DNA from 3 places in the Yokenella regensburgei genome. Region 1 is predicted to be linked to each of the others. Evidence: predicted binding sites of a transcription regulator. Region 1 holds the regulator's gene; each other region holds the start of a gene.
The links. Region 1 encodes PhoB, which activates phosphate uptake and scavenging genes when phosphate is short. Its sites were predicted from a motif close to CTGTCATAAAACTGNCNNAT; they were not measured.

Region 2: the regulator PhoB is predicted to act here: its motif matches at 2,940-2,959, upstream of ugpB (sn-glycerol-3-phosphate ABC transporter substrate-binding protein UgpB).
Region 3: the regulator PhoB is predicted to act here: its motif matches at 2,982-3,001, upstream of C7387_RS16865 (esterase-like activity of phytase family protein).

What each region holds. Positions count from the first base shown of each region.
Region 1 is NZ_RBIZ01000007.1:103,903-108,826, reverse strand. It holds gene brnQ (branched-chain amino acid transporter carrier protein BrnQ) at 1-462, opposite strand, end outside; gene phoR (phosphate regulon sensor histidine kinase PhoR) at 998-2,293, opposite strand; gene phoB (phosphate response regulator transcription factor PhoB) at 2,315-3,004, opposite strand; gene sbcD (exonuclease subunit SbcD) at 3,191-4,390, shown strand; gene sbcC (exonuclease subunit SbcC) at 4,387-4,924, shown strand, end outside.
Region 2 is NZ_RBIZ01000006.1:94,925-99,848, reverse strand. It holds gene livH (high-affinity branched-chain amino acid ABC transporter permease LivH) at 1-110, shown strand, start outside; gene livM (branched chain amino acid ABC transporter permease LivM) at 107-1,384, shown strand; gene livG (high-affinity branched-chain amino acid ABC transporter ATP-binding protein LivG) at 1,381-2,148, shown strand; gene livF (high-affinity branched-chain amino acid ABC transporter ATP-binding protein LivF) at 2,150-2,863, shown strand; gene ugpB (sn-glycerol-3-phosphate ABC transporter substrate-binding protein UgpB) at 3,077-4,393, shown strand; gene ugpA (sn-glycerol-3-phosphate ABC transporter permease UgpA) at 4,520-4,924, shown strand, end outside.
Region 3 is NZ_RBIZ01000005.1:380,042-384,965, forward strand. It holds gene C7387_RS16855 (type I restriction-modification system subunit M) at 1-1,615, opposite strand, end outside; gene C7387_RS16860 (restriction endonuclease) at 1,721-2,890, opposite strand; gene C7387_RS16865 (esterase-like activity of phytase family protein) at 3,047-4,405, shown strand; gene yjiA (GTPase) at 4,512-4,924, opposite strand, start outside.

The DNA.
Region 1 (4,924 bases):
CAGCGGTGCCAGGAAGTTACCCACGGTATCCAGCAGTTTGCCCGGATAGAGAGAAACCAGCATCACCAGCGCAAAGTAGATAACGCTATAGATGAACAGTGGCATCGCGCCATCACCGGTCAGCGGCGCAATCCCCACTTCAAAAGAAACGGTCGCGGTACGCGGCGTCGCGAACAGCGGGCCAACGGCCAGGTAGCAGACGGTCGCTAACAGAATACCGGCCACTTTACCGATAGGCGTGCTCAGGCTGTCGACACCACCACCCACTTTTGCCAGGGCGACAACGGTCAGCACCGGTAGGCCTACGGCGGTGATCAGGAAGCCGAACGCAGCGGTCCAGACGTGTTCGCCGGCCTGCAAGCCAACCATTGGAGGGAAAATGATGTTACCGGCGCCAACAAACAACGCAAAGGTCATAAAGCCCAGTGCGATGATGTCGCGAGATTTTAACTGATGGGTCATATCGTTCTAACTGCCTGTGGATGTGGTGTTGTCATTATACCCGTCATACTTCAAGTCGCATGTGCGTTGGCTTTCCTCGCTCACCCCAGTCACTTACCTGTGTAAGCTCCTGGGGATTCACTGCGTCGCCGCCTTCCTGCAACTCGAATTATTTGGGGTATAGAATAAATTCGCGTTCACCCTGACGGGATGATACAGCGGTAAGGTCAGCTGACTCAGCGGGATATTCTCCCGGATACGCGTAGCGAAGCATTGTTTTTGGTATTACTACGCGAATGCAGTTGGGATAAACCAGCATGAGGCGCAATTTAAACGCTTATAACGTTTTAAAGCAAGGAGGGATCGTAAAACCAGATGATTATGCTAATACTAATTTTCGCAATGGGATTATCTACCAGTTTTACAAAAAACATGTGGCTAATCATGCGAACAAAAAACAATCAGACGTTCATAAATACAGCGCTAAAAAATGAACTGCAAAGCAAACAGACCAGCCGAAGCTGGTCTGTGGAAAGTTAACCTGACAAGCGTCGATTCAGGCGCTGTTTTTGGCAATTAAACGTTCCGGAAGCAGGAAGCTAAAACGCGTCCCCTTGCCCAGGGTACTTTCAATTTCCAGGCGACTGTCGTGATGATTTACCGCATGTTTCACTATCGCCAGCCCCAGACCGCTGCCCCCGGTTTGCCGCGAACGCGCCTTATCAACACGGTAGAAGCGCTCGGTCAGGCGCGGAATGTGCTCCGGCGCAATCCCCGGGCCGTTGTCCTCCACGCTAAACAGCGCGCCGTGCGGTGCCCGTTGCCAGCGCACGGTTATCTCCGTGCCCGGAGGCGTGTGATTGATAGCGTTATACACCAGGTTGGATACCGCGCTACGCAGCTGCTCGTCGTTGCCCATCACCCGCAGGGAATCATCAATCTCAAAATGCAGCGTATGCTTTTTCTGACTGAGGGTCTGGGCTTCGCGCTCCACCACCCGCAGCATCATCGGCATATCAATACGATCGCTCAGCGCCATCATCGGTGCCGCTTCAATTTTTGACAGAGTCAGCAGTTGTTTAACCAACCCTTCCATCCGGTGAGTCTGTTCACGCATGGTATGCAGCGCTTTTTCACGCGTTGCACCTTCCAGCGTTTGCTCCTGCATCATCTCCAGATAGCCCTGTAATACGGTCAACGGTGTACGCAGCTCATGGCTGACGTTGGCAAAGAAGTTGCGCCGCGCACCTTCCAGCTGGTGCATCTGGGTCACGTCACGCGCCACCATCAGCCACTGATGCTCGCTGTACGGCATCACGCGAATTTCCAGATGACGACCATTATTCAGAACCAGATTCAACGGCTTTGAGAAATCACGATGTTTGAGGTGCTGAGCAAATTCCGGATAGCGCAGCAGGTTGAGGATATTTTGTCCGTTATCGTCCGGCCAGCGCAGCCCCAGCAGCTGTTGGGCCAGTCCGTTACACCAGAAGATAGCGCCTTCTCCGTTGGTCAGTACCACCGCATCCGGCAGCGACTCGGCACCGCTACGAAAGCGCTTGATCAGACTCCCCAGCTCACGGCGACGTTTTTTGTTACGCATCTGCATCTGATGCAGACCGTACAGCAGTGGCTCCCAGCTGCCTCGTCCCGGCGGCGGCGTCATGCTGCGATCAACCCATAACCACCAGGAAAGACGTAATAAATTCCAGAAATGCCAGATAAGCAGCCCGGTTACCGCCGCCAGTAAAAACCACGGCAAATAACCAAAAAATGCCCCGAGAATAAAGGCTGGGATACAACATAAGCAAAGCTCAAGCGCCAGCCTTCTCCATGACAGCCGTTCCAGCACGGGTCATACTCCTGTCAAATTTTAGAAACGGGCAGAAAAACGATATCCCGTACCGCGTACAGTTTGCACCATACGGTCGTGGCCGCTGTGCTCCAGCGCCTTACGCAGGCGGCGAATATGCACATCAACCGTTCTGTCTTCGACATACACGTTCGTTCCCCAGACGTGGTTCAGCAGTTGTTCGCGGCTATAAACACGCTCGGGATGCGTCATAAAGAAGTGTAATAACTTAAATTCTGTCGGCCCCATGTCCAGCGGATTTTCACCGGTCATGACGCGATGCGAAGTGGGATCGAGGCTCAGCCCCTGCATCTCAATTACCTCTTCCACCGCCATCGGTGAAATGCGGCGCATCACGGCTTTAATTCGGGCGACTAACTCTTTCGGCGAGAACGGTTTGGTAATGTAGTCATCCGCTCCGGTTTCCAGCCCCCGCACACGATCCTCTTCTTCCCCGCGCGCGGTCAGCATCATCACCGGAATATCACGCGTCATGGCTTCACGCTTGATATGTTTGATGAACTGTAACCCCGAACCACCCGGCAACATCCAGTCGAGCAGAATCAGATCTGGCCAGGGCTCATTGAGTTGATTCACGGCACTGTCATAATCTTCTGCTTCAACGGGTTGAAAGCCATTTTGCTCCAGAACGAAGCACACCATTTCGCGGATTGGAGCCTCATCTTCAACGACCAGAATTCGTCTCGCCATTATTTACCCTGTGATTTTTTAGTAGCAATTATAGAGTGCGGCGCCATTATGCGTCAGATTTGTGACAGATTTATGAAAAAGATGACCGACAGATGATACCTCTGCGGAGGCTTTATGACAGCCATCGACCCCACCGTATCTGAATGTTTATAATCTCCTTTATGCTTTTTTTGCTACGGAACCGCTATGCGCATCATTCATACCTCTGACTGGCATCTGGGCCAGAACTTTTACAGCAAGAGCCGGGCTCCAGAACACGAGGCCTTCCTCGACTGGCTGCTGCAAACGGCCGAAGCCCGTGAGGTGGATGCCATTATTGTGGCAGGTGACATCTTTGATACCGGTTCGCCGCCAAGCTACGCCCGCGAGCTGTACAACCGTTTTGTCGTCAAGCTACAGCAAACCGGCTGTCACCTGGTGGTGCTGGCGGGTAACCATGATTCCGTCGCCACGCTCAATGAATCACGCGATATTCTCGCCTTCCTTAATACGACCGTTGTCGCAAGCGCGGGCTGTCCACCCTGTGAGCTTATCCGCCGCGACGGCAGCGTGGGGGCCATTCTCTGCCCGGTGCCGTTCCTGCGCCCGCGCGATGTGGTCGTGAGCCAGGCCGGGCATTCTGCCCAGGAAAAACAGCACACGTTGCTTGCCGCAATCACCGATTACTACCAGCAACAATATGAGGCTGCGGTTGTGCTGCGCGGCGACCGCACGCTGCCGATTATTGCCAGCGGCCACCTGACCACCGTCGGTGCCAGCAAAAGTGACGCGGTACGCGACATCTATATAGGCACTCTCGATGCCTTCCCGGCGCAGAACTTCCCACCGGCGGACTACATCGCCCTCGGACATATTCACCGGGCGCAGAAAATTGGCGGCAGCGAGCACATTCGCTACTGCGGCTCACCGATTGCGCTGAGCTTCGACGAAACCGGTAAAAGCAAAAGCGTGCATCTGGTGAACTTCGACGCAGGTAAACTTGCCAGCGTCGAGACCCTTGACGTGCCGGTCACCCAACCGCTGGCGGTGCTGAAAGGTGATTTCGCCAGCGTCAGCGATCAGCTCGCCCGCTGGCCAGAAACGTCGGAAGCCGTCACTTGGCTTGATATCGAAATCAACAGCGAAGAGTACCTGCACGACCTGCAGCGTAAAATTCAGGCCCAGACGGAGGCACTTGCGGTTGAGGTCCTGCTGATCCGCCGCAGCCGCGAGCAGCGGGAGCGCATTATCGCAGGCGAACAGCGCGAAACCCTGAGTGAACTCAAAGTTGAAGAGGTCTTTGCCCGCCGCCTCGCACTGGAAGAATTTGACGACGGTCAGCAGGGTCGCCTGCACCAGCTTTTCGACGATACCCTGCAAAGCCTCTCCGGGGAGGAAAACGTATGAAAATCCTCAGCCTGCGCTTAAAAAACCTCAACTCGCTGAAAGGCGAATGGAAAATTGATTTCACCGCCGAGCCGTTCGCCAGCAACGGTCTGTTTGCCATCACCGGCCCGACCGGGGCCGGAAAAACCACATTGCTCGATGCCATCTGCCTCGCGCTGTACCATGAAACACCGCGTCTTAATACCGTCTCACAGTCGCAAAACGATCTGATGACCCGCGATACCGCCGAGTGTCTGGCCGAGGTGGAATTTGAGGTGAAAGGCACCGGCTATCGCGCCTTCTGGAGCCAGAACCGGGCGCGTAACCAGCCCGATGGCAACCTGCAGGCACCGCGCGTTGAGCTGGCGCGTACTGAAGACGGCAAGATCCTTGCGGATAAAGTGAAAGACAAGCTGGAGCTTACCGCCACGCTCACCGGGCTCGACTACGGTCGCTTTACCCGCTCGATGCTGCTGTCGCAGGGGCAGTTTGCCGCTTTCCTCAATGCCAAACCGAAAGAGCGCGCCGAGCTGCTCGAAGAGCTCACCGGAACCG
Region 2 (4,924 bases), on a different contig from region 1:
CGTATCTCAGTACGGAATATAAAGACGTGGTCTCCTTCGCGCTGCTGATCGTGGTGCTGTTGGTGATGCCTACCGGCATTCTGGGTCGTCCGGAGGTAGAGAAAGTATGAAACCGATGCATTTTGCGATGGCGTTGCTTTCCGCCGCCATGTTCTTCGTGCTGGCCGGCGTATTCATGGGCGTACAGTTAGAGCTTGATGGCACCAAACTTGTGGTAGACAAAGCCGCCGACATCCGCTGGCAGTGGATTTTCATCGGTACGGCGGTGGTCTTTTTCTTCCAGATGCTGCGCCCGCTGTTCCAGAAAGCGGTGAAGGGCGTCTGTGGGCCGAAGTTTATTCTGCCGGCAATTGACGGCTCTACCGGCAAACAAAAGCTGTTCCTGGTTGCTCTGCTGGTGATTGCGGTGGCGTGGCCGTTTATGGTTTCGCGCGGTACCGTTGATATCGCCACCCTGACGATGATCTACATTATCCTCGGCCTGGGGCTAAACGTGGTGGTCGGGCTTTCTGGCCTGCTGGTGCTGGGCTACGGTGGTTTCTATGCCATCGGCGCGTACACCTTTGCGCTGCTCAACCACTATTACGGGCTGGGCTTCTGGACCTGCCTGCCGTTGGCAGGGCTGGTTTCAGCGGCGGCCGGTTTCCTGCTCGGTTTCCCGGTGCTGCGCCTGCGTGGTGACTATCTGGCGATTGTGACGCTGGGCTTCGGCGAAATCGTCCGTATCCTGCTGCTGAACAATACCGAAGTGACCGGCGGTCCGAACGGCATCAGCCAGATCCCGAAACCGACCTTCTTCGGCCTTGAGTTCAGCCGCAGCGCCCGTGAAGGCGGCTGGGACACCTTCAGCAATTTCTTTGGCGTGAAATACGACCCGTCGGACCGGGTGATTTTCCTCTACCTGGTTGCGCTGCTGCTGGTCGTGCTGAGTCTCTTCGTGATTAACCGCCTGCTGCGTATGCCGCTTGGCCGCGCGTGGGAAGCGCTGCGTGAAGATGAAATCGCCTGCCGCTCGCTGGGCTTAAGCCCAACGCGCATTAAGCTGACGGCGTTCACTATCAGCGCCGCGTTTGCCGGTTTCGCCGGAACGCTGTTTGCCGCGCGCCAGGGCTTTGTCAGCCCGGAATCCTTCACCTTCGCTGAATCTGCCTTCGTGCTGGCGATTGTGGTGCTGGGCGGTATGGGCTCGCAGTTCGCGGTGATCCTCGCGGCGATTCTGCTGGTGGTATCGCGTGAGCTGATGCGTGACTTCAATGAATACAGCATGCTGATGCTGGGTGGTTTGATGGTGCTGATGATGATCTGGCGTCCGCAGGGGCTGTTGCCGATGACCCGTGTGCAGCTGAAGCTGAAAAACGGGAAAGCCAAAGGAGAGCAGGCATGAGTCAGCCTATTTTATCCGTTAACGGTCTGATGATGCGCTTTGGCGGCCTGCTGGCGGTCAACAACGTCTCACTGGAGCTTAAGGCGCAGGAAATCGTCTCGCTGATTGGCCCAAACGGCGCGGGCAAAACCACCGTGTTTAACTGCCTGACCGGGTTCTACAAACCGACCGGCGGCAGCATTATGCTGCGCGACCAGCATCTCGAAGGGCTGCCGGGTCAGCAGATTGCCCGCATGGGCGTTGTGCGTACCTTCCAGCACGTGCGCCTGTTCCGCGAAATGACGGTGATTGAGAATCTGCTGGTGGCGCAACATCAGCAGCTCAAGAGCGGTGTCTTCTCCGGCCTGCTGAAAACCCCGGCGTTTCGCCGTGCGCAAAGCGAAGCCCTCGATCGCGCTGCCACCTGGCTTGAGCGTATTGGCCTGCTGGAGCACGCTAACCGTCAGGCGAGCAACCTCGCCTATGGCGATCAGCGCCGCCTTGAGATTGCCCGCTGCATGGTAACGCAGCCAGAAATCCTGATGCTCGACGAACCGGCCGCCGGTCTTAACCCGAAAGAGACCAAAGAGCTGGATGAGCTTATCGTTGAGCTTCGTAGCCATCACAACACCACCATTCTGCTGATTGAGCACGACATGAAGCTGGTGATGGGGATCTCCGATCGCATCTACGTGGTGAATCAGGGCACCCCGCTGGCTAACGGTACTCCAGAGGAAATTCGTCATAACCCGGACGTGATCCGCGCTTATTTAGGTGAAGCATAAGATGGAAAAAGTCATGTTGTCCTTTGACGGCGTCAGCGCTCACTACGGTAAGATTCAGGCGCTGCACAACGTCAGCCTGCATATCAATCAGGGCGAAATCGTCACTCTTATCGGCGCCAACGGCGCCGGGAAAACCACGCTGCTCGGTACGCTTTGCGGCGACCCGCGAGCCACCAGCGGGAAAATCGTCTTCGACGGTAAAGACATTACCGACTGGCAGACGGCGAAAATCATGCGTGAGGCGGTGGCGATTGTCCCTGAAGGGCGTCGCGTGTTCTCGCGGATGACGGTCGAAGAGAACCTGGCGATGGGCGGATTTTTTGCCGATCGCGAGCAGTATCATGAACGCATTAAGTGGGTGTATGAGCTGTTCCCGCGTCTGCACGAACGCCGTATTCAACGGGCGGGCACTATGTCCGGTGGGGAGCAGCAGATGCTGGCGATTGGCCGTGCATTGATGAGCCAGCCGCGCCTGCTGCTGCTTGATGAGCCGTCGCTGGGGCTGGCACCGATCATCATCCAGCAGATTTTCGACACCATCGAACAACTGCGTAAGCAAGGGATGACGATTTTCCTCGTTGAGCAGAACGCCAACCAGGCGCTGAAGCTCGCTGACCGTGGCTACGTGCTGGAGAATGGTCACGTGGTGCTGGAAGACACCGGTGATGCGTTGCTGGCGAACGAAGCGGTGCGGAGCGCTTATTTAGGCGGATAAATTTTTTACCAGCCCTCTTCCTGTGGGAGAGGGCTGGAGACCGCACCCGGCATTTTTAACAACTCCCTTCACATTACCATCATCCCTCTGACGTATTGTTGTCATGATTCTGTAAACAAACAGTTATTTTTCTGTCATTCGAGCATGTCATGTTACCTCGCGAGCATAAAACGCGTGATTTCGCGCATCCGGCACAACAAGAGAGATAACCGAATGACATCGTTACGACACACAGCTTTAGGACTGGCACTGAGCCTGGCATTTGCTGGTCAGGCGCTGGCGGCAACCACCATTCCATTCTGGCATTCTATGGAGGGCGAGCTCGGGAAAGAGGTCGACTCCCTGGCGCAACGTTTCAACCAGGAAAATCCGGATTACAAAATTGTGCCGGTTTATAAAGGCAACTACGAGCAGAGCCTGAGCGCAGGTATCGCTGCCTTCCGTACCGGTAACGCCCCGGCGCTGCTGCAGGTGTACGAAGTGGGCACTGCAACCATGATGGCGTCGAAAGCCATCAAGCCGGTGTACGAAGTCTTCAGCGACGCCAACATCAAATTTGACGAGTCGCAGTTTGTCCCGACCGTTGCCGGTTACTACACCGACTCCAAAACCGGGCACCTGCTGTCCCAGCCGTTCAACAGCTCCACCCCGGTGCTGTACTACAACAAAGATGCCTTCAGGAAAGCCGGTTTAGATCCGGAGCAGCCGCCGAAAACCTGGCAGGATCTGGCGGCTTATACCGAGAAGCTGAAAGCGGCAGGGATGAAGTGCGGCTACGCCAGCGGCTGGCAGGGCTGGATCCAGATTGAAAACTTCAGCGCCTGGAATGGGCTGCCGGTAGCAACCAAAAATAACGGTTTTGACGGTACCGACGCGGTGCTGGAGTTCAACAAGCCGGAGCAGGTGAAGCATATCGCACTGCTGGAGGCGATGAACAAGAAGGGCGATTTCAGCTACTTCGGTCGTAAAGACGAATCGACCGAGAAGTTCTACAACGGCGACTGCGCCATTACCACCGCTTCCTCAGGTTCGCTGGCGGACATTCGTCAGTACGCCAAATTCAACTACGGTGTGGGCATGATGCCCTACGATGCTGACGTGAAGGGTGCGCCGCAGAACGCCATCATCGGCGGTGCCAGCCTGTGGGTGATGCAGGGGAAAGACAAAGCTACCTATAACGGTGTCGCGAAGTTCCTCGAATTCCTGGCGAAACCGGAAATTGCCGCTGAATGGCACCAGAAAACCGGCTACCTGCCTATCACTAAAGCCGCTTATGACCTGACCCGTCAGCAGGGCTTCTACGATAAAAACCCGGGTGCGGATATCGCGACCCGTCAGATGCTGAACAAGCCGCCGTTGCCGTTCACCAAAGGTCTGCGTCTGGGCAATATGCCGCAGATCCGTACCGTGGTGGATGAAGAGCTGGAAAGCGTCTGGACCGGGAAGAAAACCCCTCAGCAGGCGCTGGATGCGGCGGTTGAACGCGGTAATCAGCTGCTGCGGCGTTTCGAGCAGTCGACTAAATCGTAATCATTGGCTGACCCCTCACCCTAACCCTCTCCCCATAGGGGAGAGGGAACTGTTCAGAGCCGTCTTTCTCCCTCGCCCCTTTGGGGAGAGGGCCGGGGTGAGGGGAAACTAACTCAGAGTTTAACTATGTCATCATCCCGTCCGGTGTTTCGCTCCCGCTGGCTGCCTTACCTGCTGGTAGCGCCGCAGCTGCTTATCACCGTCATTTTCTTTATCTGGCCTGCGGGCGAGGCGCTGTGGTACTCGCTGCAAAGCGTCGATCCGTTTGGGCTTTCCAGCCAGTTTGTCGGCCTGGATAACTTCATTGCGCTGTTCCATGATAGCTACTACCTGGACTCGTTCTGGACGACCATCAAATTCAGCGCCATGGTGACCATCAGCGGTCTGCTGGTTTCGCTATTCTTCGCCGCGCTGGTGGATTACGTGGTGCGCGGCAGCCGTTTGTACCAGACGCTGATGCTGCTGCCTTACGCGGTGGCACCTGCCGTAGCGGCGGTGCTGTGGATCTTCCTCTTTAATCCGGGGCGCGGG
Region 3 (4,924 bases), on a different contig from region 1:
TAAACGGCTTCGGCGCAAAGCGCAGAGTCGCAATAGCCTCATCCGTTACCTGAGCGGATAAACGCAGCGGGCGCTCAATGGTCAGGCGGCGATAGCCAAAATCGGTGCTGTTAAAGATTTTGCTGGCGAAGGTTTTCGGCGCTTCGGTTTTGGCGGTGGCAGGCTGACGACCACGGCTGGATTTTTGCTCGGTGGCTTTTTCCAGGCCTAAATCCTCAAGCGAGGTGGCGTTCAGCACTTCAAAATTGCCGAAGGTGCGGGTGATGAGCTGGATATCGTCATCGCCCATCAGGTTACGCTTGGAGCCCAGCGATTTACGCATTTTGCCGCACAGGCTGGTGCCATCGATAAGCTGGACTTTACCCTTGCGCTCCGGAGCCTTTTTGTTTGACAGGATCCACACGTAGGTGGCGATGCCGGTGTTGTAGAACATGTCGGTTGGCAGCGCGACGATACCTTCCAGCAGATCGGCTTCGAGGATATAGCGGCGGATCTCACTTTCACCGCTGCCTGCACCGCCGGTAAACAGCGGCGAACCGTTAAGGATAATGCCGATGCGGCCACCGTTGTTCACCATGCCGTCGGCGGCACGGGTGTCGCGCATTTTGCTGATCAGGTGCAGCAGGAACAGCAGCGAACCGTCGGAAACACGCGGCAGGCCGGGGCCAAAACGGCCGTTAAAGCCTTTCTGCAGGTGCTCATCGTTAATGTCACCCTCGATCTTTTTCCAGTCGACGCCAAACGGCGGGTTAGAGAGCATGTAGTCGAACTGGTCAGCCGGAAGCTGATCGTTAGAGAGAGTGTTGCCCAGCTTAATACGGCTGACGTCCTGGCCTTTGATCAGCATGTCGGCTTTACAGATGGCGTAGGACTCCGGGTTCAGCTCCTGACCAAACGCGCGCATCACGGCTTTCGGGTTCAGTTCATGAACGTATTCCATCCCGGCGGAGAGGAAGCCGCCGGTACCCGCGGTCGGGTCGTAAATGGTACGGATGATCCCTTCTTTGGTCAGGGCATCGTCATCTTCCATAAACACCAGAGAGGTGGTCAAGCGCACAATATCGCGTGGGGTAAAGTGCTCCCCGGCGGTTTCGTTAGAACTTTCCGCGAAGCGGCGGATCAGCTCTTCAAACACCAGCCCCATTTCATAGTTGGAAATGGCCTCCGGGCTGAGATCGGTGGTGGCGAACTTTTTAACGACCTTATACAGCAGGTTAGCGTCGTCCAGCAGACCGATAAACTCGCTGAATTTAAAGTGCTCGAAGATCTCGCGCGCATCTTTTGAAAAGCTTTGAATGTAGTTTTCCAGGTTGGCGCTGATGTCGTTCTGTCCCATTTTGCCGAGATCCATTGGCGAGGTGTTGTAGAACGACAGGGAGTTGGTGGCGCGCAGCAGAAACTTTTCTTTGGCTTCTTCCGGCAGCGGGCTGGTTTTGAGTTCCTGTGCTTTAGCCACTACCGCGTCTTTGCTTTCTGCCAACACGCATTCCAGACGACGCAGCAGGGTGAAAGGCAGGATCACGCGGCCGTACTGAGATTGTTTGAAGTCGCCGCGCAGCAGATCGGCAACGGCCCAGATGAAGGCCGCCGTTTGCGAGAAATTTGTGTTAGTCATGAAAGTTACCAAAAGCGGTTACAAAATAGGGTGATTATACAGCGTCATTCCGACTTCGCACGGCATTCATCCCTTCCGGTAACGGGATGAATACCGGCTAACGGGTTACTGTTCGATCTCCAGCTCATCAAACAGCTGCAGGTCGACGTCCAGCAGCTCAACGGCATTGCTGCGGCGAATACCGACGTTGTTTTCAATCAGCAGTTCGAGCAGGCGATCGCCGTCGATCAGGGTGATCGGCGCGGCTCCCGGGAACAGCGCGGCTTCGGCGCAGCTGGTGGCAAATCTGCCGGTGGTGATGAGCGTACCGCGAATGGCCTTATGGTACGGTAGCGCACCGCGCAGCTGGTCGATAAGCGGGCGGTTGACGGTGTTCTGCATCCGCTTCACCTGTACTACTTCGGTGATGGTGGTGATGCCCACCTGCACCTTGCCGACAACGTCCACGCCCTTGTCACCGGAGGCTTTGGTGACTTCAACTTGTTCGTAGCCCATTGCTTCCAGAAGCTGACCCACTAAGTGTTCAAACTTATACGGATTCATGGTGCTGATTTGCTCACGCAGCAGCTCTTTTTGCTGCTGGTTATAGCGTTTGACCGCATCGAGCAGCTCTTTGCGCGGGTCGGTTTTCCGCGCTGGCAGGGCTTTACTCAACCAGGCACGGCCGGTATCGGTAATGCTGTAGCTCATGCCGTCGCGATCGACCATGTGCCTGTCGATAAGATTGTAGAGCCGCGAGTAGAGCGTGCTTTTGATGGAGCTGGCGGAAGCAAACTTTGAATGCTGGTGGAGGAAGGCCTGCCATTCCGGCAATAAATCGGCGCGTTTTGACATCTCACGGCTGGCGAGCAGCTCCAGTAGCTGCAACATGCCTTCCTGATCGTCGAGCCAGCGCCACGTTGACTCATCAGCGTTGAGGAATTGATTGCCCCGCTCGGTGGCCTGCCAGAGCCCGTCGCTGCTCTCTTCCATCAGCTTAAACTGCTCGTTGTTGAGGAACAGATAGCAGCCGTAGCTGTGGCGAGGGTTGAGGATGTGGTTATCGGTTTGCCAGATGCGGTGCGCGAGCTCTGCGTCCTCACCGGTCAGGCGCTCAATGATCCATTTGTCTGGCTCCGACCAGTCGACGGGTTTTTGCGGTGTGCCGGTTTGCTCATGGATCGCGGTGATCATATTTCGTACCGACTTAGCGGGGTAGCCTGCAGAGGCTTTCATCATGGCCTGCGCCTGTGCATAAGTCGGAAAAAGTGGCGTTATGACTTTGTAGTTTTTCACGTTGTTCCCTTAACGATGATGTTGTGCATAGCATGCCAGTTTCGAGGGGAATTACTGTTGGATGAATCACTTATCGGAAAGATATCGCGACGAGTGTCATTTTTCTGACATCCACTCTCTTTATAGTGTCCTGCTCTTGCAAAGGATACTAACCACATGAAAATCAAAATAATCCCTCTGGTTATCGGCTGTACTCTCTCTTTCTCTGCGCTGGCGGCGGAACCTCACGCCGAGCGCTATATCGTGAGCTTTCCGGAAGGCTCAAACATTCCTTATCGCGGTGCATTCTCCAGCGCTTTCCTGAACGGGTTGCCGGTGGGAATTGGCTCCGGGCTGCTGTTTACCGGCAAAGAGGGCGATGCCCTGACGTTTGCCACCGTGACCGATCGCGGGCCGAACGCCGATTCACCGAACGTGGGCAAGCGCGAGGCGAAGATCTTCGTGGTGCCCGAGTTTACTCCGCAGATGATGACTATTCGGCTGGAAAACGGTAAAGCGCAGGCGACAAACGCCGTGCCGCTGCACGATGCGAAGGGCAACATCAACGGCCTGCCGCTTGAAAGCGACGTCATTGGCTCCACCAATGAAGTGGCGCTCAGCGACAGCATGAAGGTGCTGAAAGGGGATAACCGTGGGCTGGATACCGAAGGTATTACCCCGGATGGTAAAGGCGGTTACTGGCTTTGCGATGAATATGGTCCGTTCCTGGTGAACGTCGACCGCAGTGGAAAGATCCTCGCCATGCACGGGCCGCAGGCCGAAAACGGCGAGAAGTCTATCGCCGATGGTTTGCCGAACGTTATCAAATGGCGTCAGCCAAACCGTGGCTTTGAGGGGCTGACCCGCATGCCGGACGGGCGGATTATTGCGGCGGTACAGAGCACGCTCGATATCGACGGTAAAAGCAAGAAGCAGGCGCTGTTTACCCGCCTGGTGAGCTTCGACCCGGCGACGGGGAAAACGGCGATGTACGGTTACCCGATAGATGCGGCGGCGTACAGCAAAAACAGCGATGCCAAAATTGGCGATATCGTGGCGCTCGATAATCAGCATATTTTGCTGATTGAGCAGGGTGGCGATAAAGACGGGGCGATGCGAAATAACATCTACAAAGTGGATTTGAGCAAGGCGAGCGATCTGGCGGCATTCGACAAAACCGGGAAGTATCCGGAGTTTGATGATGCGGAAAAACTGGCGAAACGCGGCGTCATGCTGGCGGAAAAATCGCTGGTGGTGGATTTGCGTAAGCTCGGCTGGCAGCAGGAGAAAGCCGAAGGGCTGGCGCTGATTGATGGTAAAACTCTGGCGGTGGCCAACGATAATGACTTTGGCGTGAAGACGGTGCTGAAAGATCCTGTCGCAGGGAAAAAGCTGAAGGATTACCGCCTGAACGAGCAGGGTGAGCTGACGGTGGACGATAAGGTTGTGGCGACGAGCATCGGCGTGAAGCCGCTGGAGAAACCCGAATCTGAGAGTGAGCTGTGGGTGGTGACGCTGCCTGAAGCGGTGATGTAAGCGTTGTGCGGTCTGCTCCCCTCACCCATCCCCTCTCCCTCCGGGAGAGGGGATGGTCAGTGCGGTCTGAATCCCTCTCCCTTTGGGAGAGGGGATAGTTACGGTACTATTTTTTCAATCCGGCGAACGCTGCGCGGATCTCTTCTTCCGGCAACTGAACGCCGATAAACACCAGCGTGCTGTGCGGTGTTTCTTCGCCCCACGGGCGGTCCCAGTCGGCGCTGTACAGGCGCTGAACGCCCTGGAACAGCAGGCGGTTCGGTTCGCCGTCAATCCACAGCATCCCTTTGTAGCGCAGCAGCTTCTCGGCAAATGATAGCAGCAGGTTCTCCATCACTCGCGAAACGTCGCTGATATCCACCGGGTAGTTCAGTTCGACGACAATCGAGCTGACGTCGTTTTGTTTGTCGGCCATGAAGTGGAAGCGCGGCGCGGTGGTGACTTTCTCTTCCAGCATAAAGCCGTTGGTATTAAACAGCAGGCCGAGGTCAATATCGCCGTGCGTGACGGTGTAAATTG